One region of the Paenibacillus jiangxiensis genome, then DNA from elsewhere that is predicted to be linked to it. Evidence: riboswitches for the same ligand, from Rfam matches in the RefSeq annotation. Region 1 holds a riboswitch; each other region holds the start of a gene.

Region 1 (10,186 bases):
TCAGTTTCGGAACGTCAACAAACATTACGGCAGCTTTCAAGTCCTGAAAGACATTAACCTGACGATCGAAGAAGGCCAAGTTGTTGTTATTATCGGTCCTTCCGGTTCCGGCAAAAGCACGCTGCTCCGCTGCATGAACCGTCTGGAGACGATCTCCAGCGGCGAGCTGTTTGTCAACGGAGTGGCGCTTCATGACAAGAAAGTGGACATCAACAAATTCCGCCGCAATATCGGCATGGTATTCCAGCATTTTAATCTTTATCCGCATAAGCGGGTAATTGATAACATCGTGCTTGCTCCAACCAAGGTACTGGGGGTATCCAAATCGGAGGCCGCCGCAACAGCCATGACTTATTTGAAGCGGGTCGGTATTGAAGACAAGGCACAGAGCTACCCTTCCCAGTTGTCCGGAGGACAGCAGCAGCGTGTCGCCATCGCACGGGGGCTTGCCATGAAGCCCGAGGTCATGCTGTTTGATGAGCCAACGTCGGCCCTCGATCCCGAGACGATTGGTGAAGTGCTTGATGTTATGCGTTCTCTTGCTCATGACGGCATGACCATGGTTATTGTAACCCATGAAATGGGCTTTGCCCGCGAGGTTGCTGACCGGGTCATTTTCATGGATCAGGGTCAAATCCTGGAAGACAGCACACCGGACGAGTTTTTTGCCGAGCCGCGTGAAGAACGTGCACGCACGTTCCTTAGCCGTTTGATCAACCACTAAATATATAAGCTTGAAAGGGGTTCATTTTCATGAAAAAAGGTTTGAAATGGAACGCACTTTTGCTGCTAGCCCTCTCTTTCGCTCTGGTACTCGCCGCATGCGGCAGCAATGGTTCATCCGGCACAACCACCGGCACTTCCGGTGAGTCCGGCGGGAAAGCGGAAAGCGCTCTGGAGGCCATCAAGGCGCGCGGCAAGCTCGTTGTCGGTGTTAAGAGCGACACGAAGCTGTTCGGTCTGAAAAACACCAGCACCGGTGACATCGAAGGCTTCGACGTGGATGTCGCAAAACAAGTCGCAAAACATATTTTCGGTGATGAATCCAAGATTGAACTGAAGGAAGTTACTTCGAAGACCCGTATTCCGCTTCTGCAAAACGGTGACATCGACATGATCATCGCTACCATGACGATTACGGAAGAACGCAAACAGCAGGTAGACTTCAGCGACGTATATTTTGAAGCAGGCCAGTCTCTGCTCGTTCCGAAAGGCAGCCCGATTACCGGCTTAGATTCTTTAACTAAAGGCACAACCGTCCTGGCCGTTAAAGGCTCCACCTCCGTAAAAAATATCAGGGAAAAGGCTCCGGATGCCGAAGTACTTGAGTTTGAAAACTATCAGGACGCATTCAACGCGCTCAAAGCCAATAAAGGCGACGCTCTGACTACAGACAACGCAATTCTGCTTGGTATGCAGCAGCAGGACCCGAACTTCCAGCTGGTCGGCGGCAACTTCACTGACGAACCATACGGCATCGCAGTCAAGAAGGGCTCCACTGATTTGCTGCAGGCAGTAAACGATACGCTGGCTGACCTGAAATCAAGCGGCGAATATGACAAACTTTATGAGCAATGGCTTGGCGTTAAACCTGAATAAGAGAATGGCGGAAGGAGCCGCAGCAGCGTGCTCCTTCTTTCTTGCCATCGGTTAACGGAGGTGTGATCCGCACATGCTAACTTTTGACGTTAATGTCCTGTTCAATTATTGGGACCTGTACATGGAAGGCTTCCTGAACACCATCAAGGTCAGCTTGATTGCTCTTGTGTCAAGCTTTCTGCTTGGGGCCTTGATTGCCATTTTCCGGATAGCACCCTTCAAGCCGCTGAATTGGCTTGGTACCGTTTATGTGGAAATCTTCCGGAATATCCCGCTGTTGATTACGGTCTATATTTTCTATTTGGGTCTTGGTCCTCTCGGCATCAACCTTGATGGTTTTGCTTCAGGCACTATTGGATTGTCCATTTATACCGCCGCTTATATAGCGGAAGCCATACGGGCGGGCATTCAGACGGTGCCCAAAGGCCAGATGGAAGCAGGGCGTTCGTCCGGTTTGACGTATAATCAAACGATGATCCATATCATTCTGCCGCAGGCCATCAAGATTGCGCTGCCGGCCATCGGCAATCAGTTCATTAACTTGTTCAAGAACTCATCCATTCTTGCCGTCGTTGCCGGCGCGGATTTGATGCTGATGTCCGACCGGATCAACTCGGAGACATTCTTGCCTGTCAGCGTTTATGCGTTCACCGCTTTATTATATCTGGTCGTTACCCTTCCGCTCAGCTTTTTCATGCTGTACCTGGAAAAGCGGCTGGCCAAAACATCTTAAGGAGGGAAGCCTGTTATGGATTTTACAGGATTATTTACTGGGCCTAACGTCAAATTTATACTGCAGGGTTTCCTCCTTACGTTGGAAGTCGGCATCTGGTCCATTGTTATCAGCACAATCGCGGGCATCATATTCGGAATTTTACGTTATACCCGAATTCCTGTTATTTCGCAGGCGGCTGCCACCATTATTGACCTGATCCGCAACCTGCCGCTTCTGCTCATCATTTATTTCCTGTTCCTCGTCCTGAAGCCGCTCGGATTTGATGTCGATTTGAAATGGTCCGCCATCATCGGTTTGTCCATTTTCGAAGGGGCCATGATTGCCGAGGTTGTGCGCAGCGGCTTGAAGTCTGTTGACAAAGGGCAGATTGAGGCCGCACGGTCTTCAGGTCTGAATTACGTTCAGACGCTGTGGCATATCATTCTTCCGCAGGGCCTGCGGCGCATGATACCGCCATTGGTCAGCCAGTATATTTCATTGATGAAAGATACGTCGCTGGCGGTCATTATCTCGCTGCCTGAGCTGACGCACAGCGCGCAGATTGCCGGCGCTCAGAACCAGTCGTTCGTTGTTCCTGCCCTACTGTTTGCGGCTTTCCTATATTTTGCCGTGAACTACAGCATGTCGCTAATTGCCAGGAAGCTGGAAGTACGGACCCACTGAACAGTCATGAGCTAGTCATGGGTCAATGAGCATTGACACGTTTACGGCTATCCTTTACTCTTAATTTGAATCATTGAATTGAATACCACCGCGGATGAGGCTGACGGGAGAGACCTGATCGATTTTTAGGATACAGGGCACCGAAGGAGCAAGCTGCACGGCACCCGGCCGGCAGTTAATCTCTCAGGTACATGTACCGCCAGCTGACGCAGCTCTGGAGAGTGCGTTTTTTTAGCCACCAAAGGGGTAAGACGGGTCAAGGCCTGTCAGAAACTCTCAGGTACAAAGGACAGAGACAAGGGACTATTTCCTTGTTCTGTCCTTTTTTTGCGCTTACATATTAACGTAGTAAGTGAATGAATACTGCACCATATTAAGGAGGAATGGATAAGTGCGCTTCAAGGATGTATTCTCCATCATCGGCCCGGCCATGACGGGTCCGTCAAGCTCGCATACAGCCGGTGCCGTGCGCCTTGGCCGCATGGCCCGGCACTGGCTTGGTGGAGTGCCTGAACATGCCAAAATGACACTGTACGGCTCTTTCGCGGATACTTACAAAGGACATGGGACGGATCTGGCCCTGCTGGGCGGCCTGCTTGATTATGACACAGATGATGCCCGCATCCCCGATGCTGAGCAGTGTGCGAAGCAGGCCGGGATGACCTTTGAGTTTGTTACGAGCGGCCTCCCCGCTCCTCACCCCAATACGGTCCGGTTCGAACTGCAGCGCGGCGGTGAAAAGCGCACGCTGCTCGGTTCATCCATTGGCGGAGGAAATATAAATGTGCAGCAACTCAATGAGTTCCGCGTCAATTTGACGGGTGAATTCCCGGCTCTGATCCTGCTTCATTCCGACAAGCCGGGCATGCTTGGGGCTGTAACCTCCTCACTCGGGGCAGCAGGGGTGAATATCGCTTATATGCATGTTGACCGCAAAGGGCGGGACGGTGAGGCTTTAACAGCGATTGAGACGGACAGCGCTGTCCCTGAACAGGTCATCACCGAGCTGCAATCACTAACCCATATGTATGAAGTGAGAAATATCGATATCCGCAGCAAAAACAGGCGGCAGCCATAGAAGATATTAAAAGGAGCAAAAACCTATGCGTTTCAGTCATCTTCACGAAATCAGCAAAATCTGCAAACAGGAGTCCAAAACAATCAGCGCACTAATGATTGAAGAACAATCCCGGGAGACGGACACGCCTGCCCAGGACGTGATCAGTCAGATGGCCGACTATTACGAGGTGATGAAGGAAGCCGTACGCCGCGGCCTGACGGAGGATACCGTATCACGCAGCGGTTTAACGGGCGGAGACGGCAAACGGGTGGCGGAGTATCTCCGGTCGGGAGAAACCTGCTCAGGAGAAGGCTCTGCGCTCGCCATGGCCTACGCCCTTTCCGTCTCCGAAGTAAATGCCTCAATGGGCCGGATTGTGGCTACGCCTACAGCCGGCTCCTGCGGTGTCATTCCAGGGGTGTTCATCAGTGCGCAGGAGAGATTCGGATGGACGGATGAGCATATGGTTCGCGGCCTCTTCACGGCGGGAGCCATCGGTTATGTGATCGCCAATAACTCATTTATCTCCGGCGCCGAAGGAGGCTGCCAGGCTGAGATTGGCTCCGCCATCGGCATGGCTGCAGGCGCTATGGTCGAGCTGCGCGGCGGCACTCCCGAGCAGGCGGTTCATGCTGTCGGCCTGGCCCTGAAAAACACGCTGGGCCTGATCTGCGATCCCGTTGCCGGTCTCGTCGAGATCCCCTGTATCGTGCGCAACGGGCTCGGGGCGGTAACAGCTCTGGCTGCGGCCGATATGGCACTGGCAGGTGTGCGCAGTGCCATTCCATCGGATGAAGTCATTGACGTCATGCTTGAAGTTGGCAGCGCCATGCCCGTCAAGCACCGGGAGACCGCCAAAGGCGGCCTTGCCCAAACCCCGACAGGCCGACGGATGACAGAAGCGCTGGCCGGCAGTCGCAAGGCAGAGGCAAGGGATAAGAGTTAGTTCCGTTCTTGCTTCAGCAGCGTACAAAGCCATCATGCACATAACAGAAGAAGGCCGTTCCCGTTTAAGCGGGAGCGGCCTTTCTGCTAATAACCCAATTATTTTTCTGTTACATTGACAACAACCTTGGCTGTCTTGCCTGCAAACTTCAGAGTGACGTTGGTTTTCCCTTTGCTGATGCCTTTTATCACTCCGTCTTTGGCCGTAGCCACAAGAATTCTGGAGGAGGCCCACACCCCTTTTTTCGTTACATCCCCCTCCGAACCGTCCATATACGTAGCCGTTCCGGTCAGTTGTACCTGCTGGCCGACAGTAAGGTTCAACAACACCTCGCTGGTTTCAAGGTATTTCAGTGCATCTACCGTAACCGGCACTCTGACCGTTTTACCGCCGTATTTTGCCGTAATATTGGTCTTTCCATATCCGGTTGCCGTTACGGTACCGCCTTTCACGGTTGCCACCTTGTAGCTGCCTGTTGTCCATTCTGCTTTATTAGTGACGTCGACTTTCGAACCGTCGCTTAGCGTTGCTGTAATTTTAAGATTACCTGTTTCACCGGTTTTTAGCGAAAGGGCAACTTCAGATGCTGTAATTTTGGTGGCCGTGTCTACCTGAACCGTAATGGTTACCTTTTGGCCGCCATATTTTGCAGTAATATTCGCTTTGCCTTTTTTATAAGCAGTGACATAGCCGTTTTTGATGGAAGCAATCGCCGTACTGCTTGAAGACCATTCCGCGTCTTTCGTTACATTTCTTGTATCGCCCTTCGAATTCGTTGCTGTGAGTGTAATCAGTTGTGGTTCATCTCCGGCCGACATGACAATCAGAAACTTATCAGCCTCAAGCTCAGCAGCAAGGCCAACTTCCACTTTAACGGTCGCTTTCAGACTCCCATAGGTTGCAGTTATAGTGGCTTCGCCCTCGGAAATACCTGTGATCAGGCCTGAAGAATCCACCGTCGCAGCTTTGGCGCTGCTTGTGGTCCATTCCGCTTCATTCGTTACATCTTCCGTTGTTCCATCTTTGTAGGTTACCGTCAGCTGCTGCTGATACGTATCATCAATATCGAGAACGAGTGATTTGGATTTCACTTCCAGCTTCGTAGGCTCGCCAACTGTAACGGTAACTGTTGCTGTTTTGCCATTGTAGGTTGCGGTAATAACCGCAGTCCCTTTGTTGTAAGCCGTCAGCTTACCCTTGTTTACATATACAATACTGTCCTTATCCGATGTCCAGGTCGCGCTATCCGTTACAACCTCCGTCGATCCGTCCGTATAGGTTACTTTGGCTGTCAATTGAACGGGTTCGCCATTCGGGGACATGGAAATTTTCGAGCTGCCGATGTCCAAATGGGATGCCGTCTCTACATTTACGGTAATGGTGGCCGATTTACCGCCATATGTCGCTGTAACCGTAGCGGTCCCGGAGTTATAAGCCGTGATCAGTCCTCCATCGGACACATAGGCAATATCCTCGTTGCTTGATGCCCACGTTGCCTGGCTCGTAACATCAGTTCCATTTTCATCCTTCAACACAGGCTGATGAGTGCCTTTGACATCAAGATAGACTTCTGATTTATCCACGCTCAGCTTGTTGACCTGGCCCACCTTTACAGGAAGGGTTGCCGTCTGTGTGCCGTAGCTTGCAGTAATCGTTGTGGTACCTGCACTGTAACCAATCACATAGCCTTCCTTCACATCTGCTACAGACGGGTTGCTGGACGTATAAGAAGCGCTTGCTGTCACATTTTTACGGGTACCGTCCGCAAACGTCGCAGTCAGCTCCAGCTGCTGTTTCCCGCCAACCGAATCAAGATTTACCTGGCTTTGGTTAAAGTCAAGATAACGGGCAACCTCCACGCTTACCTTGATCGTTACCGTTCTGTCCCCGTATTTGGCAGTGATCGTTGCTGCTCCTGCTTTATTGCCGGTGACTTTTCCTTTATACACGCTGGCAATGCTCTCATCGCTCGATGTCCACTGAGCGTCAGCCGTAACATCCTTGGCAGCGGCCTCAGGATAAGAAGCCGTCAATTTAAGCTGCTTTTCCCCGCCAATTTCGAGATAAAGGTCCTCATTGTCGACAGTCAGCTTGCTTGTTTTTTCGACCGTTACGTTGATGGTCACCGTCTTCGTTCCGTACTCTGCCTTAATGACTGCGGTTCCCTGCTTATAAGGGGTAATGCTGCCTTTCAGCACATCGGCCACCGTTTCATCACTGGAGGACCACTCGGCATTCGCCGTTACGTCCTCGGTCGTTCCGTCAGGAAAAGTTGCCGTCAACGTGACCTTCTCCGGAGCATCGCTAAGCAGAAGGGAGACGTCCGTGGTGCTTGGTGTAATGCGCTTCACCACATCCACAGTGACTTCAACGGACACTGTCTGCTTGCCGTATACGCCAGTAATGGTAGCTGTCCCGGCTCCAACACCCGTTACTGCTCCATTCACGACCGTTGCAACAGCGGAATTGCTGGATGCCCACTCCGCCTCATTGGCCACGGTATTGTCTGTCGTATTATCACTGTAAGTGGCTGTAAGTGTAATTTGTTCAGAAGTTCCTTTGCGGATATTCAGGCTCATAACATCTGCAGTCAATGCTTTCACTTTCTTGGTGACTGTGATTGAAGCCGATTGGGAAAATGTTTTGCCGTCCCCGTCCTTGAAAATAGCAACGATCGTTGCCGTTCCCACCGACTTCGCGGTAACTGTACCGTTATATACGGAAGCAATGGAAGTGTCGTCACTTGTCCAATCGGCATTGATCGTTACATCCGATGTCTTGGCGTCGCTATATATAGCAGTAGCGGTCAGCTTTAACGTTTCGCCAACCATCAGCTGGCCGCTGTTCGCTGAAAGAACAATTTTCGAAACAGCAGCACTTGCAGCCCACGCCGGTGCGGCACCGACGAGCAGCAGCAGGAAGGACAGCATGATCGCAAGCGGTTTGGTCAAACGGTTCCTCAAATGATTTACCTCCGATATATGTTTATTCTTTAAACCTCATAAGTTCATATATCGGTAGATGCTGGGAAAAAATTAACCTACTTTAGTCCTATTTTGACACCAATCATGGGATAAACGAACTTCATAACCGCTTGATCCATGGTCAACCCCCCGCTTTCATACCCAATCTGTATTCTGTCGGAGTCATACCGCACTTGCGGCGGAACACCTGTGTAAAATGTCTGACATCATGGTACCCGATCCGGTCGGCAATGTCGGCCAGCTTCAACTGGGGATCAAGCAGCAGCTTTTTGGCCTGCTCCATGCGCAGGCTGATGACATAATCCTTGTAGCCCTGACCGGTCTTCTGCTTGAACAGCTGGCTGAAATATACGGGATTCAGAAAGACGACGGAAGCCACCTTCTCAAGAGACAGATCCTCTGTAAAATGTGCACGAATGTACTGTAGCGCCACATCCACCGTATGAATCCCCTCCTTCAGAGATTCATCTCTGCCGGATACCAGGCTGCCCTCCAATGAACTGCGCAGCGACGCAACCGCATCGGGAATACCCGCAAAATCATAGTGTGGCCCGGAAACCACCGCCTGGAAGGGCAGCTTCAGACATCTTCGCAAATGTTCCTTCAGCAGGCCGATCAGCCTGTTGGCCTCCGATTCATTCTGAAGGCGGGCGATGCCGAGCAGGCTGTACCGGTCCAGGCTGATGACAAAACCATTGCCGGTTGTTTCCAAAATTTCGGAGAGGACATTTTCAATAATAAAATGCTCCAGATGATTTTTTCGCTCCACTGCCTCCATGCCAACCATGAAAAGGTTGAATTGCGGATAGTTCTCCACGAAAGGGCGAATATCCAGCTTGCCTGTATCCAAGCCGAGCGCATAGCGCTGAAATACGGCTTCTCTCAGATATCCCAGACTGGACTTCAGCAGCTTGCCTTCCTTCACTCTTTCCGACTCGGCCTGTACTTCTCCTGCCAGCGTCTCCACACATTCCAGCAGCTTTTTTTTGCCAATCGGCTTCAGCAGGTAATCCTTTGCCCCAAGACGAACCGCCTTCTGGGCGTATTGAAATTCGGAGTGCGCAGAGATGACCACCCACTGCAGGTGCGGGTGCTTGCGCTTGGAGATCCGCATAAACTCAAGACCGTCCATACCCGGCATCAGGATATCAGTCAGCACAATATCCACGGGATGCTCTGTCAGAATTCCCGCCGCTTCCTCCGTGGAAGCGGCCGCATAAATACGGCTGTCCGGCCAGGCCTGATGAAGGGTACGCCCAATGCCCTGGCGGATGGCATGCTCGTCATCAGCTATCAATATATTCATCGCTTTTCCTCTCCTTTGGAAGCGGAATGGTTACGGTAATTTTGGTTCCTTTCCCAGGTTTCCCTGTGATTCCAAGTCCAAATTCCTTGCCGAACATATGATGCAGACGCATTTGCAGATTCTGTAAGCCGATATGGCCGGTTCTGCCGCTGATGCTCTGTTTCCCCGGATTAGCCAGCGCATACCGGACCTCGATCAGACGCTCCGAGGTAATGCCGACGCCGTTGTCAGCAATCGTCAGCCGCAGCGTGTGCCCCGCTTCCTCGGCACGGACATGCAGCTCACCGCGCATATTCGGCTCCAGCGGCTCCAGTCCATGCTTGACCGCATTTTCAATCAAAGGCTGAAGCGTCATTTTGGGAATGCGTATATCCATCCACCGCTGGCTGATATCCATGAGGACGGTAACCCTGCCTTCCAGACGGGCCTGGATAATCGTCAGATAGTGCCCCATCTGCTCGACCTCCTCGCGCAGACTCACCTCCGCCCCCTCTTCCCAATGGCTGCTGTAACGGAACAGATGGGATAAGGACAGCACCACCTCACCGAGCTGATCCTGTCCCTTCTCATCCAGCAGCCAGTAGATCATATCAAGCGTATTGTATAAAAAATGAGGATTTACCTGCGTTTGCAGGGCATGCAGCTCGGCATTTTTCTCACTGACCGAAGATATCTTGACCAGCTCGATCAACTCCTCGATCCGCCCGACCATATGGTTAAAGGAATCCACCAACTGATTCACCTCCTGATAAGAGGTGACTTCCAGCCTCCGCCGGAAATTGCCTGTCTCGACCAGCTTCATTTCCCGAATCAGCCGCTTTAGAGGCTGCGATATGCTTCTGGACACCACCAAGGCAATGAGGGCGGACAGAATGATCAGCACAGGGGCGAC
Region 2 (10,186 bases), on a different contig from region 1:
AATATATTACAGAGGCGCCGACTTGGTGCAGCGTCGACCTTCGCGACGGCAATCAGGCGTTAATCGTTCCGATGAATCTGGAGGAAAAACTGGAATACTTCAAATTGCTAGTAGATATCGGGTTCAAGGAGATTGAAGTCGGATTTCCCGCAGCATCGGAAACGGAGTTCACCTTTTTGCGCACATTGATCGAGCAGGATTTGATTCCGGATGATGTAACGATCCAAGTGCTGACCCAATCGAGAGAGCACATCATCCGCAAAACCTTTGAATCGCTGAAAGGCGCGAAGAAAGCCGTCGTCCATCTGTACAACTCGACCTCCGTGGCGCAGCGGGAGCAGGTGTTCCGCAAATCCAAGGAAGAGATTATCGACATCGCTGTGAGCGGCGCCAAGCTGTTGAAGGAATGCGCGGAGGAGACGGAAGGGAACTTCCAGTTCCAGTATTCGCCGGAGAGCTTCACCGGTACGGAGATCGAATTTGCGCTGGATATCTGCAACAGCGTGCTTGACGTGTGGCAGCCGACGGCGGAGAACCCGGTCATCATCAACCTTCCTGCAACGGTATCCATGTCGATGCCTCACGTCTATGCCAGCCAGATCGAGTACATGAGCGAGCACCTGAATTTCCGGGAGCATGTGATTTTGTCGCTCCATCCGCATAACGACAGGGGAACAGGTGTGGCGGATGCGGAGCTGGGGATGCTGGCGGGAGCCCAGCGCGTTGAAGGCACTCTTTTTGGAAACGGGGAAAGAACAGGGAACGTAGATATTGTGACGCTGGCTCTCAACATGTATTCCCACGGGGTGGACCCGAAGCTGAATTTCGAGAACATCCCTGTGATCGCTTCCGTTTATGAACGGCTGACCAAAATGAGAGTGAGCGAAAGACACCCTTATGGAGGCGAGCTGGTATTCACCGCGTTCTCTGGTTCCCATCAGGATGCCATTGCTAAAGGAATGAAATGGCGCGAGGAAAAGGAACCTCAGCATTGGTCGGTCCCTTATCTGCTGATTGATCCCAAGGATATCGGCAGGGAGTATGAAGGTGATATTATCCGCATTAACAGCCAGTCCGGCAAAGGCGGAATCGGATATGTGCTGCAGCTGAAGTACGGACTCGATCTCCCGGCGAAAATGCGTGAAAATTTCGGATACTTCGTTAAAAACGTATCGGATCAGCAGCAAAAGGAACTGATGCCTGAGGAAATATACGATATTTTCGTGAAGGAATATGTGAACATACAAACACCTGTGGAGTTTATCAAATACCGCTCTACAGACAATGAAGATTTTCAAACCATCGTCACGATTCGGACCGGCAATGAAGTCAAGGAAATTACAGGCACCGGGAACGGAAGACTCGATGCGATCAGCAATGCTCTGCAAACCGATCTTGGACTGAATTATACCGATTTGATCTACAAAGAACACGCTCTGGAAACCGGCTCTAAATCACAGGCTGTCTCTTATATCGGTATCACGGCTCCGGACGGCAGCGTGTACTGGGGCTGCGGCATTGATGTTGATATTATGACCTCATCTGTAAAAGCTCTGTTCAGTGCTGTGAATCAATTTAGCCGTAATACCCAGGTATAAGTCTGGTCAGCAGAGATTAGAATAGATCATGTCAATGATCCATTAATAAAGTAACTGTGACCCTTCTGCAGCATGCAAAAGGGTCTTTTGCTGTGGATAGCAAAGAGCGATTCGTATAGCCTGTTGTGGTTTTTTTTAGTGATCTTATGATATTTATTTTAATATTTATTTATAAGGAATATACTATAATAGAATCGATGTGAATTATCGAAGTTGTCGGATTAAAAAGGAGAAGATTTGTGAGCTTATCCGTATGGTACGATCTCTCTTTGTTCCTCCTGTTATTTGCATTATTCGTATATGTGTTTGCAACTGTTACAATTACTGATTTGCGTAAAGTTTACCTTTTGTTCCATTTCCTGATGATGCTTTGGCCGCTGTGTCAATTTGCTACAGGTATTACGCGTGATGGGCATTTACAGCTGTTATATGTGACCCTGTCTTTTGTTGCGCTTTCGATGTTGGGGAGTGGTTGGCTTCTTCTAACAGCCTTTCTTACCGGAAATGCAAATAGATTAGGAAGAAAGAGATTACTCTTGCTGTCGATCCCCGCTGTTGTTGCAGCAGTCGGCGTAGCCATGAACCCGTTTAACCTGTTCGTAAAACCGCTGGGTGGCGGGTACATACATAGAGAATACGGTCCATGGTTTTGGGTTGTGATCGTCATTTTATTATGCTATTTTTTTGCTTCGCTCTCTTTTTTATTTGGGGCATTCCATTCTTGCAGAACGATATTAACCATCAAAAAACAAGTCAAAATAACGCTCTGGGGAATCTTCGTGCTGGCCACTTTTGCATTAACGGACCTGCTTCTTAATGTGGTCTTAAGGGAGTGGCTCCCGATCGTTCCGGGGTTGACCTCGGCGGGCATTTTTATCTCTGCTTTATTTTTTGTATTTGTCATTAAAAGATACAATGTTTTGGATATTGTCACCATCGCTCATGATGATGTGATCAATACAATTCCGTATGGAATTATGGTAGTAGACGAGAACGAATCCATTATTGAAGTCAACAAAGCCTTACGGTTATTTGTGGATGTAAATGTGGGGGACTATTTTGATATGGAGAAATTTCTGGGATCTGTTCGAGTAGCTGGCAGCAGCCGGAGGTTCCTCGATCATTACAAGTATAAAAATAATACGTTATCTCAAATTGAAATTATCATTGGGCGAGATATCGTGAGTCATTTTATATTGCAAGCTTCTCCAATCGTTGACTCTTACCGTATGCAAATTGGTCGTATTCTTATGTTTCAGGATGTCTCGCAAGAGCGCTATCTTGTAAAAGAACTAAATCGGCAGAATGAAATCCTGCGGGAACGCAATCATTCTCTTGATAGCATTCGCAACGAATTATCCATAGCCAATCAAAAACTCAGGGAAATGGCGCTTACGGACAGCTTGACAAATTGCTACAATCGCCACTATTTAACCGAACAGTTAACTCAACAGATTAAAGCCAATATTCAAGATAGGACTCCATTTTCACTAATCCTGTTTGATGTGGATTTCTTTAAAGCCATTAATGACCGCTTTGGACATGTCATAGGGGATGAAGTCCTTTATCGTACTGCCCAGACCGTTAAACAATCTCTTCGCAGTACGGATATTCTAATCCGTTACGGCGGGGAGGAATTCATCATCTATTTGCCGGATACAGACCGCCGGTTAGCTGAAGAGCTGGCGGAACAAGTGAGATTATTGGTAGAGTCCACTCGCATTTTGGTGGGGCAAGAAAACGAACCTGTTTCCATTACCCTCAGCATGGGGGGATTATCTGTTGAAAATTTTGAACATGAACATTTACCGGCCAGTCCGGAAGGGGACTTAATAGGACTCCTTTCTGAGGCAGATAAGGCGCTTTATCAAGCCAAGGCGAATGGACGCAATCGGATTAGATTTGCTGAATATCAAAAATAGAATTTACCACTGTTGACATTTTATTTAACTGGGATTAATATTGAAAAAACATTTCGCAAGAAGTTGACACTTAAAAATTTTATAATAAGCAGGCTATGATTGCTATGGATCGTACTATAGCAGGAGCAGCTTCTGGAGAGACCGCGGGAATTCCGTGGCGCCGAAGGGTTCACCATCTCAGGCAAAAGGACAGAAGAGTACTAAGTAATCCATTTGTTATGCTGATTTTCAGTATAACAAAGCTTATTTATTATTCTTATGACCATGAGATTGGAGCGATCCAATCTCTTTTTTTATTTGGCAAAATTCCGTTTGACATTAAGGAGGGTCCGGTTTTGGCGCAACAAGAATTGAAGAGAAATTTGAAAAATCGGCACGTTCAGCTCATTGCAATCGGCGGGACCATTGGTACCGGGTTATTTTTAGGATCGGGTAAAGCAATACAGCTGGCAGGGCCATCCATTATCTTTGCTTATTTCATCGTGGGAATCGCCGTTTTTTTTGTGATGAGAGCGCTGGGAGAACTTCTGTTATCCAAAGCGGGGTATCAGTCTTTTACAGACATTACCGAAGATTATCTTGGGCCGCGAACAGCATTTGTAACCGGATGGACGTATTGGTTTTGTTGGATCATGATCGCTATGGCCGACATCATTGCCGTTGGGATATACGTGCAGTATTGGTTTGATATTCCCCAATGGATACCTGTGATCATTTGCTTGATCATTTTATTGGGACTGAATTTATTAACGGTTAAAAGTTTTGGAGAATTGGAATTCTGGTTTGCTTTAATCAAGGTCGTGACGATTCTCGCACTGATTGCCATTGGCATTATATTGCTGGTGCTGGGATTCAAAACGGATACGGGAGAGGTTGCTTTAAAAAATATTTGGGGGCATGGCGGTATTTTTCCAAACGGGATTTCAGGCTTCCTGCTTTCCTTTCAAATGGTTGTGTTTGCTTATGTCGGTGTGGAAGTGGTGGGTGTATCGGCGGCGGAAACATCCAATCCGGAAAAAAATATCCCATCAGCCATTAATAAAATTCCTTTAAGAATTCTGTTTTTCTACATTGGCGCATTGCTTGCCTTGTTATGCATTAACCCATGGACGGAGCTGAATGCGGCAGAAAGTCCTTTTGTTAAAACATTTAGTTTGGTGGGGATTCCCATTGCCGCAGGAATTATTAACTTCGTCGTATTGACGTCAGCCGCTTCCGGTTGTAACAGCGGAATGTTTTCAACAAGCCGGATCTTATATAATTTGGGCAGGAATAATCAGGGTCCGTCCAATTTAGCCAAACTGAATAAAAATCATGTACCAAGCAACGCGTTATTCATATCCACACTGGTTGTTTCCGTGGGGGCTCTTTTAAGCAAGCTGATTCCGGAACAAGCTTTTGGCATTGTGACAACCATTAGCGCCATTTGTTTTATTTGGGTTTGGGGTGTCGTTCTTATTTGCCATATAAGGTACAAGAAGACACAGCCGCAATTACATGAACAATCCAAATTCAAAGCACCGTTTACGCCGTTCATTAATTATGCTGTCCTGACGTTGTTTGCATTCATTCTTATGGTAATGCTCTTCGCTGATGAGACTCGTCCGGCGTTATTATTGACACCGCTCTGGTTTATTCTATTATTTGCTGTGTATGCAAGCAGAAGAAGGGGAAGAACAACAAAGTAAAAAAATCAGCAATCCATAGATGGCTGACATCCGCTACGCCATGTGTTAACGTGACCTGATGTGTAAAAGGCATCCGATTCGGGTGCCTTTTATTCATTCACATGGTATCGTCCTCTTGGTATCACCAACGGAGAACCAGAAACGGGGTCTTTGATCACCGTGCAATCGAGCCCGAAAATGTCCTTGACCAATGTGCTTGTTATCACCTTTGATGGCTCGCCCTCTGCCACAAGCTTTCCTTTTTGAAGCGCAAAAATATGGTCTGCGTATCGCGCGGACAAGTTGATATCATGAAGAACCATGACAATGGTAGTTCCGTGTTTTCGGTTAAGGTCTGTGAGCAGGTCAAGAATTTCCACTTGATAGGTGATGTCCAAATAGGTTGTCGGTTCATCGAGCAATAAAATATCTGTTTCTTGCGCCAGAGCCATGGCAATCCAGACGCGCTGTCTTTGGCCGCCCGACAGCTCGTCAATATGATGGTTGGCAAGCTCGGTTATATCCATAATTCTCATCGCTTCCGCAACGGCCTCAACATCCTTTTTTGTCCATCCGCTGAGTACGGATTGGTGCGGAAATCTTCCTCGTCCCACCAAATCCGCAACAGAAATTCCTTCCGGAACAATGGGGGACTGCGGCAGCAGTCCCAAGATTCTAGCCAATTGTTTTGGTGGAATTTTGCCAATCGGCTTTCCGCCAAGAGAGACATTGCCGGATGCAGGCTTTATCAGCCTTGCCAGTGTTTTCAGAAGGGTAGACTTTCCGCAGCCGTTTGCTCCAATAATAACGCTTATTTTATTACTGGGGATAACAAGGTCTACTCCTTGTATAACCGTTCTATTCTCATAACCTGCTACGATTTGTTCGGCTTGAAAAAGATGTGTCGGTTTCATTATAGTTCTCCCTTTCGATTCATTCGGATGAGCAGGAAGATCAGATACGGTGCTCCGAGTAATCCGGTTATAATGCCTACAGGGAATCTGTACTCAAAAGCAAATTGTCCGATTAGATCTGCCGCCAGAACCAAGTTGACACCAACAAGACCCGCCGGAATTGCGTTTGAGAAGCCAGCACCGGCTAATCTTTTTGCAATCGGTCCCGAAAGGAAGGAGACAAAGGCTATTGGGCCCGTGGTAGCGGTAGCAATAGCAATCATGCAGACGGAACTCAAAATAAGCGCTATTCTTGTCTTGTCCGTGTCCACACCGAGAGAAGTAGCCGATTGTTCTCCAAGCTCCAATATACTTAGATGTTTTCCCAGCACGATAACGATAGGCGCAAAGATCATAACCGTTATCACAAGAGGCGGGAGTTCGTCCATTTGAGAGCCATTAAGGCTGCCGGTGAGCCACCTGAGTGCTGCGGGAATATCCTGTTGTGCACCAATCAGCAGAAGATAGGATATCATGGCATCAAGCATGGCCTGTATGCCGATTCCGATCAGAATTAACCGCCCGACCGAAAATGATTTTCCTCTGGACAATATATAAATGAGTATTACTGTAGCAAGACCTGCAATGACTGAAGCAACGGAAATGACAGCTCCGCTAGTATGAAATATGGTTATACATAAAACAGCCGCCGCGCTTGAGCCGGAGGTAATACCAATGACATTCGGGTTTGCAAGGGGATTGCGCAGCATGGTCTGGAAGGTGTATCCGGCAAGGCCGAAAGCAAATCCGGCGAACAGACCTGCCAGCATTCTTGGCAGACGAATGGTATTCACCGCAAAAGACACACCTTTGAGGTGCTCCCCTGAAAGGACCCGGATGACATCCTTAACCGGATAAACGGTGCTCCCCAGTAAAAGCATGGCACAGCAAAGAATACATGCAAGAGCCGCAAGGAAGACGGTAACAAGTATCCACCGACGGCGTCTTTGACGTCTGCCGGCTATAATAAATTCAATAGATTGATTTTTCATAATGAGCGCACTTTCGATTTCATAGCTAATATGATGAGGATTGGAGCTCCTATGAACGCTGTAACTACGCCGACTTCAAGCTCTCCAGGGCTGCCGACGAGCCTTCCGCATACATCCGATATCGTCAAAATGATAGCTCCTGAAATAGCTGACATTGGTATAACAAAACGCAAGTCGGGACCAAGAATAAGGCGTATGACATGAGTGGATAAAAGTCCGACAAATCCAACAGGGCCGGCCAGAGCAGTCGCCGCGCCGCACAAAAGAACACCTGCAAGAGCCGCAACAAGCCTCAGTGCCCCTGTTCGAACACCCTGCCCGGTCGCAACTTCGTCTCCCAATGCCAGCGCATTCAGTGCGGGAGCAGTCATAATGGCGATCAGTATGCCGATGATCAGAAACGGAACGAAAGTAGCTATAGCGCTCCAGCTTGCTGAGCCGACGCTTCCTACCTGCCAAAATCTGAATTGATCCATAACATAGGAGCGTGGAATCATGATGGCAGTGACCAGAGAAGAAAGAGCGGCGCTTGTGGCGGCTCCTGCCAAAACAAGCTTAAGGGGCGTAGCACCACCACGCCCCATAGAGCCGATTCCGTATACGAAAACTGCAGTAATCGCAGCCCCGGCTAAAGCCAGCCATATATATTGATTTGCCGTGCTTATGCCCAAGAACGCAATTCCGCAGACCACAAACAATGATGCGCCTGTGTTCACACCCAGTATACTCGGGTCTGCAATCGGGTTGCGGGTGACCGCTTGCATCAGCGATCCGGATACTCCGAGTGACGCGCCGCAAAATAAACTGAAAACGGTCCGGGAAATCCGCTTGCGAACGACGTTTGCTTCATAGGAGTCGATGTCTTGATGAAATAAACCGTTAATCAGTTCATGAAAGCTCACCAGCCGAGAACCTAAGACCAGAGAGGCAATCACGCATGCGGCGAGCAAGACAAAACAAATCACCAAAACCATCGTAAAATTCCTCGGGATATGTGTGCTTGGATGCTTGTTCTTTGAAATCGATGAACTATTCATTGATTTTGTCGACGGCTCCTGCAATTAATTTCAGGTAATCATCAATGGTATAAGCGATCGAAAGCGGATTCGGGTTTCCGGCTGCCGCCAAAGGCGTACCGTCACCAATAAACACAACAGAACCTCTCTGAATCGCCGGAATTTTGCCGAGCAGGGGATCTGCTTTAACAGCTTGATATAAGTCCTCTCCGCCATACCCGATGATGATATCGGCATCGTTCAGAATATCAGCATTCTCGGCACTTAAACTCATGGAGAAGCTGGTAGGATCGCTGATCTGTTGCGTAACACTTTCGGGATAAACCATGCCTAACTCAAGCAGAAAAGAGCCGCGAGGGTCTGCAGGTGTATAGATATGTAGTTTAGACATATCTTTAGCCGAGAAGTTGACCCAGACCACCTTTTTGCCTTGGATCTGAGGATATTTGCCCGCTTTTTCCTTAGTTAAGTTCTCAGTGTCCTTAATGAGTTGCTCGCCTTCCGCTTTCATGCCCATGCCAGTTGTATTCAACATGACTTGCTCACGCCAGGTGGTTAACCAAGGAGTGGTGGGATAGGCTACGACTGGAGCGATTTGACTCAGAATATCATAATCTTCCTGTGTTATGCCGGAGTATGCTGCAAGAATGATATCCGGGTCTGCATCTGAAATCGCCTCAAAATCAAGGCCGTCTGTATCCTGAAAAATGTTGGGATTGTTCACGCCGAGTTCCTTGAGCTTTGCAGCTGTCCAAGGCAAAAGTCCGCTGTCATCCTGAACGCCGTAATTCGCTGCCGAGAAGCCTACAGGGACAACGCCGAGAGCGAGAGCAACATCGTGATTTCCCCATTGAATGGTAACGACTCGTTCAGGCTTGCTTGGGATTTCAGTTTCTCCGAATGCATGCTTGATCCCAATTGGATATTCAGAATTTGCATCCTGGGAAGCGGCTGCTTCTGTTCCAGGAGTATCTGCCGAAGTTGGTGTAGTTGTTGAACTTGATTGCTGAGCTGAACAACCAACCATTAGTACGGTAAGCACAGCCAAAAAAATAAATGTTCTTAATGGGATATTTCGTTTTCCAATCATTGATATAACCCTTTCTTATGATGAACTGTATTTTTAACACTTTTTATAGTTGATAATGATTATCAAAGTCAATATATCAATCTTTTTTCCGGGATGTCAATGAAATATTTGTAAGAGATGCTCCAAACCCGGCATTGTACATATCCTGGCTTTCGCCGTTTCCTGGCATACGCAGCGCACTTTTGCAGGAACAAACCTGCCGTTTGTTGAATATATCCGACAATCGCGTTATTGAATCCCTGGCGAATATCGGAACGCCTTGGCTGCAGGAGGAGAACTACATGAAGACGATCACTGTGCAAAGTCTTATAGAAAAGTTCCATTTGGAAGTACTTGCGGGAGCCAGCCGCATGGATCGTGTGATTACCCGTCCTCGGGCCCATAGACCCGGACTGGAGTTTGTGGGGTATTTTGATTTTTTCCCCATGGAGCGGGTGCAGGTGCTTGGCCGTAAGGAAGTTAACTATTTATTGACACTAACCATAGAAGAACGCAAGCTGCATATCGGAAACATTGTCAAATATCATCCGCCATGCTTTATTGTGACATCAGGGCAGCAGGAGATTCCGTATCTTACCTTGTTCTGCGATCAGGAGGGGATTCCGCTGCTGCGGACGAAGGAGACGACGACGGAGTTTATCGCCAAGCTGGACAGTTATCTGGTTAAGGCACTTGCGCCGGAGATATCGATCCACGGGGTATGTGTGAATGTATCGGGCATAGGCATCCTGCTCCGCGGCAAATCCGGGATTGGTAAAAGCGAAACCGCCCACACGCTCATCAGAAGGGGCCATCGGCTCGTTGCGGACGATATTGTGGTGCTTAAGAAGCTGGGCCCAACGACTTTACTTGGGACCCATAATGAAACCACCCGCGAATTTCTCTCGCTGCGCAGCATCGGCCTGATTAATGTCGTACGCCAATATGGGCGCAGGGCCTTTCAGGACG
Region 3 (10,186 bases), on a different contig from region 1:
TGGCGGAACGCTGTCCGTTAGCCGAAACGGCGAAGCTGTATGGATCAGCGGCATAATGCGGCTCTAAGCCCGGCAAAGTGACAAGATACATATAAAAATAACCTTTCCAATCCCCTTGCAGCTTCAACGACCATACGCCATATTCATTCCGGGTTAGGGGAAATTCGCGGCCTCCGCTATGATCCGTTACATTACCTTGCTCATCGTATTCACCCGCATCTTCGTACAAAGACAAAACGATACGCTCCGCTGTTGGAGCCCATATGTTAAAAAGACAGTAATCCTTCGTATAGGTCAAACCAAGGTCCCGGCCATAATAAACCGGAATGAGAGATGCTTCATTTCTCATTTGCATCACCACCATTATTTTCAATACTGCGGTATCATACTCACTTTGGAAATCACATAATACCCCGATAAGCCGAATCTGTCCACTGACCAATACTACCATTTATGCTTCCTGAACCTCTTTCGTATACCTTCGCGCCAACAAATATATCAGATATTACGGACTTATTTCCTGCCGCCGTTAGCCTGTCGAATATCGAAGAGGGAATCACTCTTCTATATATTCTATGCCATGCCAAGCATTGCTGCTATAGTCCGGCATAGAGTACCGGCCACAAGCTTAGAGTCACATATGTATATACACAAAAAGCACCCAGGCGTATGAAGGGCCTGAATGCTTTTCTGCTCAGTAAATAATATTAAGCGTTTAATTCCTCGTACTTCTCCAAAATTTGGCGATGCACAGGATGATCCTGCGGAATCGACGTATAACGTGTGATTGCGGCAGCCAATCCTTCGGTGCGGATCGCTTCCTGCAGCTCTGCGGCTTCAGGATCTTCGCTGACATTGAACTTGCAGGCAGCCGCCATGCCAAGGGCAAGATGATCCGGGTTAATGCCGTATTCATAGGCTTGCAGAGCCGGACGAACAAGACGGTCGTTCGGCGACAGCTTCCGCAGCGGGGAGCGGCCCACGCGGGTGACTTCGTCAGTCAGGTTCGGGTTGCGGAAACGGTCCAAAATTTTGCTGATATATTTATCATGCTCCGCCTGATCAAAGCCGAAGCGCTTGACCAGAACAGACCCGGTTTCCTCCAGCGCCCCGCGTACGGAAGCGACCACCTTCTCGTCGGCAATGGCTGTCTGGATTGTTTCGAAACCTGCCACATAACCGAGATAAGCTGCAACACAGTGGCCTGTGTTTACGGTAAACAGCTTGCGTTCAATGTACGGCTCCAAATTGTCCACGTACAGCACTCCTTCGATTTCCGCATGGTCCGGAGCCATTTGGGAACGGTCAACCACCCACTCATAAAAAGGCTCCACCTGCACATGCAGCGGATCCTCGTGGTGCTGGATCGGCACGATCCGGTCTACCGCTGCGTTCGGGAAATATACGGAGGTCTCCGCTTTTGCGCGTACATCCTCTTCCAGCAGGGCAAATACATGCTCCTTCAGCTGCGCGCTGCCGCCGATGGCATTTTCGCAGGCGATCACATGCAGCGGGGATGCCCCGTCTGCAATTCGTTGTGTGATGCCTTTGGCAATTCCCGGTGCAATATGCTTCAGAATATTAACGCCAACCGCCGTCGTCACCAAATCCGCAGAAGCTACCGTGCTGGCTACCTCATCCACATTTTTTCCGTCAATGGCGGTTACATTGGTTACGATTTCCGTGTCCTTGGCATCATTGGCCAATTCCACAGTATACTGCTTGCGGCTGCGCAGCTCGGACACGAGTGTGTCGTTGACATCAGAGAAAATCACTTCATAGCCGGCGCGTGACAACAGCAATCCGATAAATCCGCGCCCGATATTGCCTGCTCCGAAATGGACGGCTCTCATAGTTCCATCTCACTTTCAAACAGATCGATAATTTCCTGTGCACTTGTGGCGTTGCGCAGTTTGTCCATATTCTCTTCCTCGGAGCATACCACAGCGATCCCGGTCAGAATCTCCATGTGCTCCCCTCCCTGTGCTGCGATGCCGATAACCATATATGCTTTCTCCCCGTTAAAATCCACACCCTGCGGGAATTGGATAATGGAGATGCCTGTTGAGTTGATAAATTCCTTGGATTCTTTCGTTCCGTGCGGAATCGCAAGTCCATTGCCTACATAGGTGGATACGATTTCTTCACGCTCGACCATCTTGTCAATGTACGCTTCCGTAATGTGGCCGGCGTCCAGCAGAATCTGGCCCGCCATACGGATTGCCTCGTATTTGTCACTCGCTGTTGCGTTCATTTTAACTTTGTCTGTGGACATGATGCTCATTGTATGGTCCTCCCTGTCTCTAGTTTGCTGCGGAAAAAGTCGGTCAGTTCATCTGCCATATAACTGGTGATTTCATCCCGGCTTCCGTGCTCCAGCAGCGTAATCATTTCTCCTTGAAGCAGCAATGCGCTGATTTCGCTGAGCACCTCCAAGCTCTCCTTGGACAGCTCGCGCGGCCCCAGCATTAACAGCACCTCTTTTACCGCTTCCTGTGCTCCTTCCAACTCCAACGGTTCGCTAAGTCTGTACAGCGAAAGCGAAGGCGTGCGGATGTGTCTGCTGCGTGTGTGGAACAAGGCCAGCTGTGTATCCGGAATCACCTGGCTGCCTTGCTGCTCTCTTTCGGCCAGAAGCTCTGCTACTGCTTCCGGGTCGTGCACGGTTCCCCGCCCGACCTCGGAAATGCACATGGCGTATAAAACTTCATTCATATCCATTCCCCGGTTATCCAACGGGTAGACATGAAAATTCTGCACGATCCGCACAATCTCCTGCAGACTGTCCTTGAGCCCGACCAGCCACCCCAATCCTTGGTTCGGTTCCACAGTCTGCCCTTGCCTGCCGCTTACCTTCTTGAGTGTTATGTTCTGGATAAAATGACGCAGGCGGTCACTCTCCTCCTGCGTCAGGAGTGGACTGATTTTCAGATAACGATCCTTCTCAAGGGGCAGATCGACAGTCGAAATGACCAGATCGTAATCCTCCTTGGGAATGCGGGCCGCTTCGAACCATGAAGCCCGGTCCACAATCTTGATCTGCGGGAGCTCCTTCGCCAGCCGTGTAGCCAGCAGTCGCGAAGATCCGATTCCGCTGGTGCATACGACAATGGCGCGCACCTCCCGCTGCAGCTGGCGCAGCCGCTCAATGGAAGCGCCGAAGTGCATGACCAGAAAGCCCACTTCTTCATCAGGCACATTCAGCTCGGTCATACCTGACACGGCCCCCTTGACCGCCTCGAACAGCTCGGCATAGTCCTTGCGGATCTGCTGCAGCAGCGGATTGCGAATGTCATTTCCTTCTTTCAGCCGTTTAATGACAGGCTCGACATGGGCAATCAGCCCTTCACGCAGGAGGCGATCCTCTCCAAAATGCACCCCTGCGTTCTCCTCCACCCGGCGGATCAGTTCATTCACAATTTCCAGCAGCACCAGATCATCCAGCGGCAGCAGCCTTGTCGAGCGATCCTCGGCGGAACGGAACAGATGTCTGAAATATTTTTTCTCCCGCTCATGGAACTGAAGGGACAGTGCAACCGACAATTCGGCGCATATTCGCTCTACCATAGCTGAGCGAACTTTATCCTCTTCGTCATTGGCCCCCAGGATCAGCTCCGATTCCGGCTGCTCGACCGCAAAACCCCGCCGGATACGGGCGATGGCGACAGAAAGCTGAATCAGCAGTTCCATATATTTGCTCTCGACCATGTTTTCCAGCCATTTTTCATTCGGCTGCCATAAGGCGTTCTCAACCGTCAGCATCACATCTCTGCCGATCAGCTCCATCAGCTTATCCATGGCATGGGATGAGTGTCTGGTCGAATCCTTTCCGAACAAGTCGGATTCATCGAGATGCTCCAAACCCAGCTCGGAAACGGCTCGCCTGATGTCCGTTTCCCTGCCAGTGATCTGCACACCGTATCCACGCCTGCGCACAAGAGTAAGCCCATGCTTCTCAATCCAGGACTGCAGCTCATCAAGATCATGGCTGACGGTTGCAACTGTCACCTTCAAATCAGCAGCCAGCGACATCAGCTTGATCGGCTCCCTGTCATCCAGCAGCATGCATAAGCTGTAAATCTTTCGCTCTTCTGCTGAATACTCTACCGACTCCGAGCGAAAAAGCTGCTGACGAAGCTGGAAAAGCCGAGAGGGATCGGCATCCAAATGGATTCCGATCCCGGTTTTTTTTTCCAGCTTGACCCCATGGGGCTCCAGCCATTTCTCTACCGCACTCAGCTCACGCAAAACGGTTCTCGTGCTGACATTGATGCGGGCGGCAATGTCGCCCGCAGTCACCTCTCTGGTCTGCTGCAGCAGGAATTCAAGAATTTCGCTTTGTCGTTTGGTAATATTCATCGTACCGTCCTCCCGATTTCGCTCTTGAACTGCCTGTGCGTATGACCCGAAAAACTTTATTGTAAGGCATTACGAATTATTTTTTCAGGCGTTCCACAAGTTCCTCATATTCAGGGCTTTTCAGGAAGTTGTCGATGGAAATATGCTCCGCATTCGGCGCAACCGTTTTGGCACGGTCAGTCAGCGTTTTCTGTGTGATTACGATGTCGGCATCCTGCGGAATTTCGCTGATTGCGGTGTTCGTTACGACCACATCCACGCCGGCCTGCTTCATTTTCTTGCGGAGAATGGATGCGCCCATGGCGCTCGATCCCATACCTGCGTCACAAGAGAATACGATTTTATTGACATCGGTCTTAACGACATTGTTGGAAGCCAATGCTGCTGCACGATCCGCTTCACGGTTATCGGCTGCTACGGCTGCATTACCCGTTTTGCCTTGGTTTTTCATATCTTTCATACGTTCGGATGCATCTTCCAGGCTCTCATCTGTCTGTTTGCCTGTCTTCAGCAGAATCGCGGCAACGACGAAGGAGACAACCGCCGCTACTACGACACCGGCCAGCATCGGAAGATAACCGCCTTTTGGCGTCATAATAAAGTAAGCAAAGATACTGCCTGGCGAAGGAGCAGCTACCAGACCTGCGCCTGTGAGCATGAATGTAAACGTACCTGCAACACCACCGGCCATTGCAGCCAGGATCAGAATCGGTCTCATCAGAATGTACGGGAAGTAAATCTCATGAATACCGCCAAAGAAGTGAATGATCGCTGCGCCCGGAGCGGAAGCTTTAGCCGAACCGCGGCCCAGGAAGCAGTATGCAAGCAAAATGCCAAGACCTGGTCCCGGATTGGACTCCAGCATGAACAGAATCGATTTGCCCATTTGCGAAGCTTGCTCTGTTGCAATTGGTGTCAGGATACCATGGTTAATGGCGTTGTTCAGGAACAATACTTTACCAGGTTCAATGATGATGTTGACAAGTGGGAGCAATCCTGCGTCCATCAAGAACTGAACTCCGGACGACAGCACTTTACTGATCACTTCGATTACCGGACCGATAATCGTATGTGCAAGCAGTGCCAGAATGGCACCGATAATACCTGCGGAGAAGTTGTTAACCAGCATCTCGAAGCCGGATTTGATTTTGCCTTCAACCGCTTTGTCAAACTGCTTGATTACCCATGCCGCGAACGGACCTGCGGCCATGGCGCCAAGGAACATTGGAATGTCCGCGCCGACAATGACACCGATCGTCATGATCGCGCCGACCACACCACCGCGCTGTCCGTGTACCATTGTACCACCTGTGTAACCGATCAGCAGCGGCAGCAGGTATTTGATCATCGGATCAACAAGCGTGGCAAAATTTTCGTTTGGAATCCATCCTGTTGGAATAAAGAGGGCCGTAATCAAGCCCCAGGCGATAAATGCGCCCATGTTCGGCATAACCATGCCGCTCAGGAAGCGTCCGAATTTCTGCACTCCAACGCGCAGGCCTCCGCCGCTTCCGGACTTAGCGTCCACTGAACTCATATTGAAAACCTCCTCAATGTATTGAAACCTTCAGGTTAAGGATTCGTCAAAATTCGATACGAAATAAAGGAATTTGTCGCTTTTTCTGATTTTGTCAAATCCTTAGGTAAAAGGCCTCATATCCTTTTGCTTACCTTCATCCTAATTGAAAACGGTATCTCCATCAATAAAATGAAAATGCAGTTTCGTCATGAACGTTGATGACAAAATTTAAATTTAAGATTCTCGGGGGAAGAATAGTATGCTCTAAATACGATTCATATAGTCATACCTTAATATAAACGAACTTCGCCGGTATTAACCGCAATTTCCCTGAACATTATGTCTTGGTTCCAAAGTTGTTGACCAAACGGCAAAAAGCATGGCCGCTGTATCTCACATGAGATATCAGGCTGCCATGCTTATCAATATGCTTGCAAAAACGAATATACGCTTGCATACACTTTATGTCGTTTTTTCGAAAAAAACGTAGCAAATAGGACAAATATCCTATTTTAGAGTGAATGCTTCATTAAGCCTCTTCCACAAGCCGGCTATACGCTTCTGCACTCAGCAGTTTGCTTACTGCATCATTAATGTCGCCATCCACCTGGATTTCAAGCATCCAGCCATCCTCGTACGGCGAACTGTTGACCAGCTCAGGCGAATCCTGCAGCGACCCGTTCACTTTAATCACCGTACCGCTTACTGGAGCATACAGATCGGACACCGTTTTGACAGATTCGATTGTACCCACGCTTGCGCCAGCTTCCAGAGTTCCGCCTTCCTCGGGCAGCTCGACAAACACAATGTCGCCAAGCTGATGCTGCGCAAAATCGGAGATGCCGACCAGCAAGGTTCCTTCTTCCGTAATTTTCACCCATTCATGCTCTTCACTGTACAAATAGTTTTCTTTAACTTCGCTCATGTATACCGCTCCATTTCCACTGGAATTTTCGGCCATAAAACACTTTGATGTTCCCCTAAGCTGTTCTTTCGCTTTCTCTTTTTCAACGTAAGATTAAGCCAAGCAAGATTTAAATGTCAATATTGCTTACAAAAAACCACTTCTTTTTTTCCGGATTAAAGCACTAAAGGAAGGGTAATGGCTTACATTTTGTTATCCGTCTTAAAATATGACAAATTTATTGACATATGTCCGGTGATCGCGTATTAATGGTTATAGATTGAATAGCGGATGAACGTATAGGGAGAGATTACCGATATTCCGGGAAAATGATGCGCCAAGGCGCGTCTGAACAGGACCGGGCGGATTGGCAGTGTGAAGTGTGAAGCCAGCCCCGTGCTTGCCTTGTATCCGCGGAATCAGCAGGTAACGCCGAAGGAGTAAGCCGGCAAGCGGTGAATCTCTCAGGCAAAAGGACCTTTACCGGACGCAACTCTGGAGAGAATCCGCAGCAGCGGGTCACCCAAGGGGAAACCTGTAACCAAGCAGGGCAACTCTCAGGTATCAAGGACAGAGCTGAAGAATGGAATGGCTGGAAAGCCATGTCCCCCTTCTTTGGCCTGTCCTTCTTTGCTTTTCCATAAGCTGTGCCAACTCTTTTGCGAGGTGAATTGTGTTGACCGCATTGAAAAGAACACCACTGTACCCGCTGTATGCCGGGTATCCCGGCGTGCGCTGCATTGATTTTGGCGGCTGGGAGCTGCCTGTCCAGTTTAGCGGCATCCAAAAGGAGCACGAAGCCGTACGAGAACGGGCCGGACTGTTCGATGTCTCCCATATGGGAGAGTTCAACGTAACAGGCGCTGAAGCGGTAAGCTTTCTGCAGCATGTAACCACTAACGACGTATCCAGGCTGGAAGACGGCCAGGCCCAGTACACGCTGATGTGTTACCCGGATGGAGGTGTCGTGGACGACCTGCTTGTCTACAAACGCGGCCGCGATTCCTACATGCTCGTCGTGAATGCCTCGAATATCGAGAAGGATTGGGAATGGCTGCAGCAGCATAAACCGGCCGATGTGCAAATGGAAAATGTATCAGATCAAACTGCGCTGCTTGCCCTTCAGGGTCCTGCAGCAGTAGACATCCTTACCGGCACCGTAGACAGCGATGTCACTTCACTCGGCTCCTTCCGTTTTGTTGAGCATGCCAATTTGTTCGGGGCGTCAGCACTCATATCCCGCACTGGATACACAGGAGAAGACGGCTTCGAGATCTACTGCCGTACCGAGGATGCCCCGCTGATTTGGCAGGGGCTGATGAAAGCAGGGGAAACCCACGGGCTGGTGCCCGCCGGTCTGGGTGCACGGGACACGCTGCGCTTCGAAGCGAAACTGCCGCTGTACGGCCAGGAGCTGTCTGCGACCATTTCCCCGCTGGAGGCGGGCCTGGGCTTTTTCGTCAAGCTGGATAAAGGGCCGTTTATCGGTCATGAAGCACTGCTTGCACAGAAGGAGCAAGGGACTCCACGCAAGCTCGTTGGCCTGGAAATGCTGGACCGCGGCATTCCGCGTTCACATTATCCGGTATTCGCGGAGTCGGAGCAGATTGGCGAAGTGACGACAGGAACGCAGTCCCCTACCCTGAAGCGGAATCTGGGGCTTGCGCTGATTGACAGCCATTTTGCCCAGCTTGGCACGCAGGTTGAGGTAGAAATCCGGGGCAAACGCCTCAAAGCAGAGGTTATTAAGGCACCGTTCTACAAACGAACGAAATAGAGATAACCGGAACATAACGGATATTGAGAGGAGCGCAGCCAATGAATCAGCACAGATACTTACCGATGACCAAGCAAGATCGCGCCGAGATGCTTCATACAGTCGGCGCCGACAGCATTGAGGACCTGTTCAAGGATATTCCCGAAAAAATTCGTTTCCGGGGCGAGCTGCCCGTTTCTTCAAGACTGGATGAACGGGCCCTGACCCGCCATATGTCGGCGCTAGCCGGCAGCAATGCCAGCAGCGAGACCCACGCCAGCTTTCTGGGCGCAGGCATCTATGATCACCATATTCCGTCCGTGATTAATCATGTCATTTCCCGCTCGGAATTTTATACGGCATACACCCCTTATCAGCCGGAAGTAAGCCAGGGAGAGCTGCAGGCTATTTTTGAATTCCAATCCTATATATGCGAGCTTACCGGCATGGCGGTAGCCAATGCCAGTATGTATGACGGAGCCACCGCGCTGGCCGAAGCCGGCAATCTGGCGGCAGCCGCCACACGGCGCAAGCGCCTTGTCGTATCCCGCGCCGTTCATCCTGAAGCCCGGCAGGTGCTGAACACTTACGCGCACGGCCTCAACCTGGAGATTGTTGAGGTAGGTTGCAAAAATGGCGTCACCGATCCCGAGGCGCTCGCAGCAGCGGTAACGGAGGATACCGCCGCCGTGTTGGTGCAAAATCCTAACTTCTTCGGCTCCATTGAGAATCTCCGTCCAATGGCCGACCTGATTCATGCCCAAAAAGGGCTGCTAGTGGTCAGCTCCAATCCGCTCTCACTCGGGCTGCTAGAAGCGCCAGGCAAGCTGGGAGCTGATATCGTGGTAGGCGACGCGCAGCCGCTCGGCATCTCTTCTTCGCTCGGTGGGCCGACCTGCGGTTACTTTGCCGTATCACAGGAGCATATGCGCCGCATTCCGGGAAGAATCGTCGGCCAAACGAAGGACCGCAACGGCAAGCGGGGATTTGTTCTTACCCTGCAGGCACGCGAGCAGCATATCCGCCGCGAAAAAGCGACATCAAACATCTGCTCCAATCAGGCGCTGCTTGCCCTCTCTGCGTCCGTGTATATGTCCGTCATGGGCAGAAGCGGCATGAAAGAGGTAGCCGAACTGAATCTGCATAAAAGCCGGTACGCCCTTGAACGTCTCACATCCCTGCCGGAAGTGAACGCTGCGTTCACTTCCCCGACCTTTAATGAGTTCGTGCTCGTCCTGCCGGAGAATACAGATATGCCTTCCCTGCAATCACGTCTGCTGGACGCCGGTTTTATCGGCGGTTATGATCTCGAAAGAGACTACGAAGAATACAAAAATCATATGCTGATTGCCGTAACGGAGCAAAGAACCAAAGAAGAGATTGACCAATTCGCATCGGTGCTGGAGGAATTGTTATGACTCAATCCGAACATGATATGCCGCTGATTTTTGAACTAAGCCGTCCCGGCCGTATCGCATTTTCTCTGCCCGAATGCGATGTGCCCCGCCGTCCTGCTGACGAACTTATTCCATCCGAGCTGCTGCGCAGCGAGCCTGCCGTACTGCCGGAAGTCTACGAGGTTGACGTCATCCGTCATTACACGGAGCTGTCCCGCCGCAACTTCGGCGTGGATAACGGCTTTTATCCG

What was found. Region 1 has a riboswitch for glycine ahead of sdaAB (L-serine ammonia-lyase, iron-sulfur-dependent subunit beta). Riboswitches for the same ligand answer to the same signal wherever they lie in the genome.
Region 2: another riboswitch for glycine. It lies ahead of ACI1P2_RS22575 (amino acid permease); the one in region 1 lies ahead of sdaAB (L-serine ammonia-lyase, iron-sulfur-dependent subunit beta).
Region 3: another riboswitch for glycine. It lies ahead of gcvT (glycine cleavage system aminomethyltransferase GcvT); the one in region 1 lies ahead of sdaAB (L-serine ammonia-lyase, iron-sulfur-dependent subunit beta).

Annotation. Positions count from the first base shown of each region.
Region 1 covers NZ_JBJURI010000047.1:16,033-26,218, forward strand. The annotation lists gene ACI1P2_RS29325 (amino acid ABC transporter ATP-binding protein) at 1-724, shown strand, start outside; gene ACI1P2_RS29330 (transporter substrate-binding domain-containing protein) at 754-1,599, shown strand; gene ACI1P2_RS29335 (amino acid ABC transporter permease) at 1,673-2,332, shown strand; gene ACI1P2_RS29340 (amino acid ABC transporter permease) at 2,348-2,998, shown strand; glycine riboswitch at 3,093-3,207, shown strand; gene sdaAB (L-serine ammonia-lyase, iron-sulfur-dependent subunit beta) at 3,390-4,076, shown strand; gene sdaAA (L-serine ammonia-lyase, iron-sulfur-dependent, subunit alpha) at 4,102-5,004, shown strand; gene ACI1P2_RS29355 (Ig-like domain-containing protein) at 5,103-7,967, opposite strand; gene ACI1P2_RS29360 (response regulator) at 8,110-9,294, opposite strand; gene ACI1P2_RS29365 (cache domain-containing sensor histidine kinase) at 9,275-10,186, opposite strand, start outside.
Region 2 covers NZ_JBJURI010000026.1:34,953-45,138, reverse strand. The annotation lists gene leuA (2-isopropylmalate synthase) at 1-1,598, shown strand, start outside; gene ACI1P2_RS22580 (histidine kinase N-terminal 7TM domain-containing diguanylate cyclase) at 1,838-3,520, shown strand; glycine riboswitch at 3,643-3,723, shown strand; gene ACI1P2_RS22575 (amino acid permease) at 3,856-5,208, shown strand; gene ACI1P2_RS22570 (ABC transporter ATP-binding protein) at 5,298-6,101, opposite strand; gene ACI1P2_RS22565 (FecCD family ABC transporter permease) at 6,101-7,132, opposite strand; gene ACI1P2_RS22560 (FecCD family ABC transporter permease) at 7,129-8,169, opposite strand; gene ACI1P2_RS22555 (iron-siderophore ABC transporter substrate-binding protein) at 8,162-9,238, opposite strand; gene hprK (HPr(Ser) kinase/phosphatase) at 9,520-10,186, shown strand, end outside.
Region 3 covers NZ_JBJURI010000013.1:60,183-70,368, forward strand. The annotation lists gene pulA (type I pullulanase) at 1-349, opposite strand, end outside; gene ACI1P2_RS14090 (mannitol-1-phosphate 5-dehydrogenase) at 708-1,853, opposite strand; gene ACI1P2_RS14095 (PTS sugar transporter subunit IIA) at 1,850-2,284, opposite strand; gene ACI1P2_RS14100 (BglG family transcription antiterminator) at 2,281-4,359, opposite strand; gene ACI1P2_RS14105 (PTS mannitol transporter subunit IICB) at 4,436-5,896, opposite strand; gene gcvH (glycine cleavage system protein GcvH) at 6,408-6,803, opposite strand; glycine riboswitch at 7,181-7,259, shown strand; glycine riboswitch at 7,273-7,366, shown strand; gene gcvT (glycine cleavage system aminomethyltransferase GcvT) at 7,459-8,559, shown strand; gene gcvPA (aminomethyl-transferring glycine dehydrogenase subunit GcvPA) at 8,601-9,956, shown strand; gene gcvPB (aminomethyl-transferring glycine dehydrogenase subunit GcvPB) at 9,953-10,186, shown strand, end outside.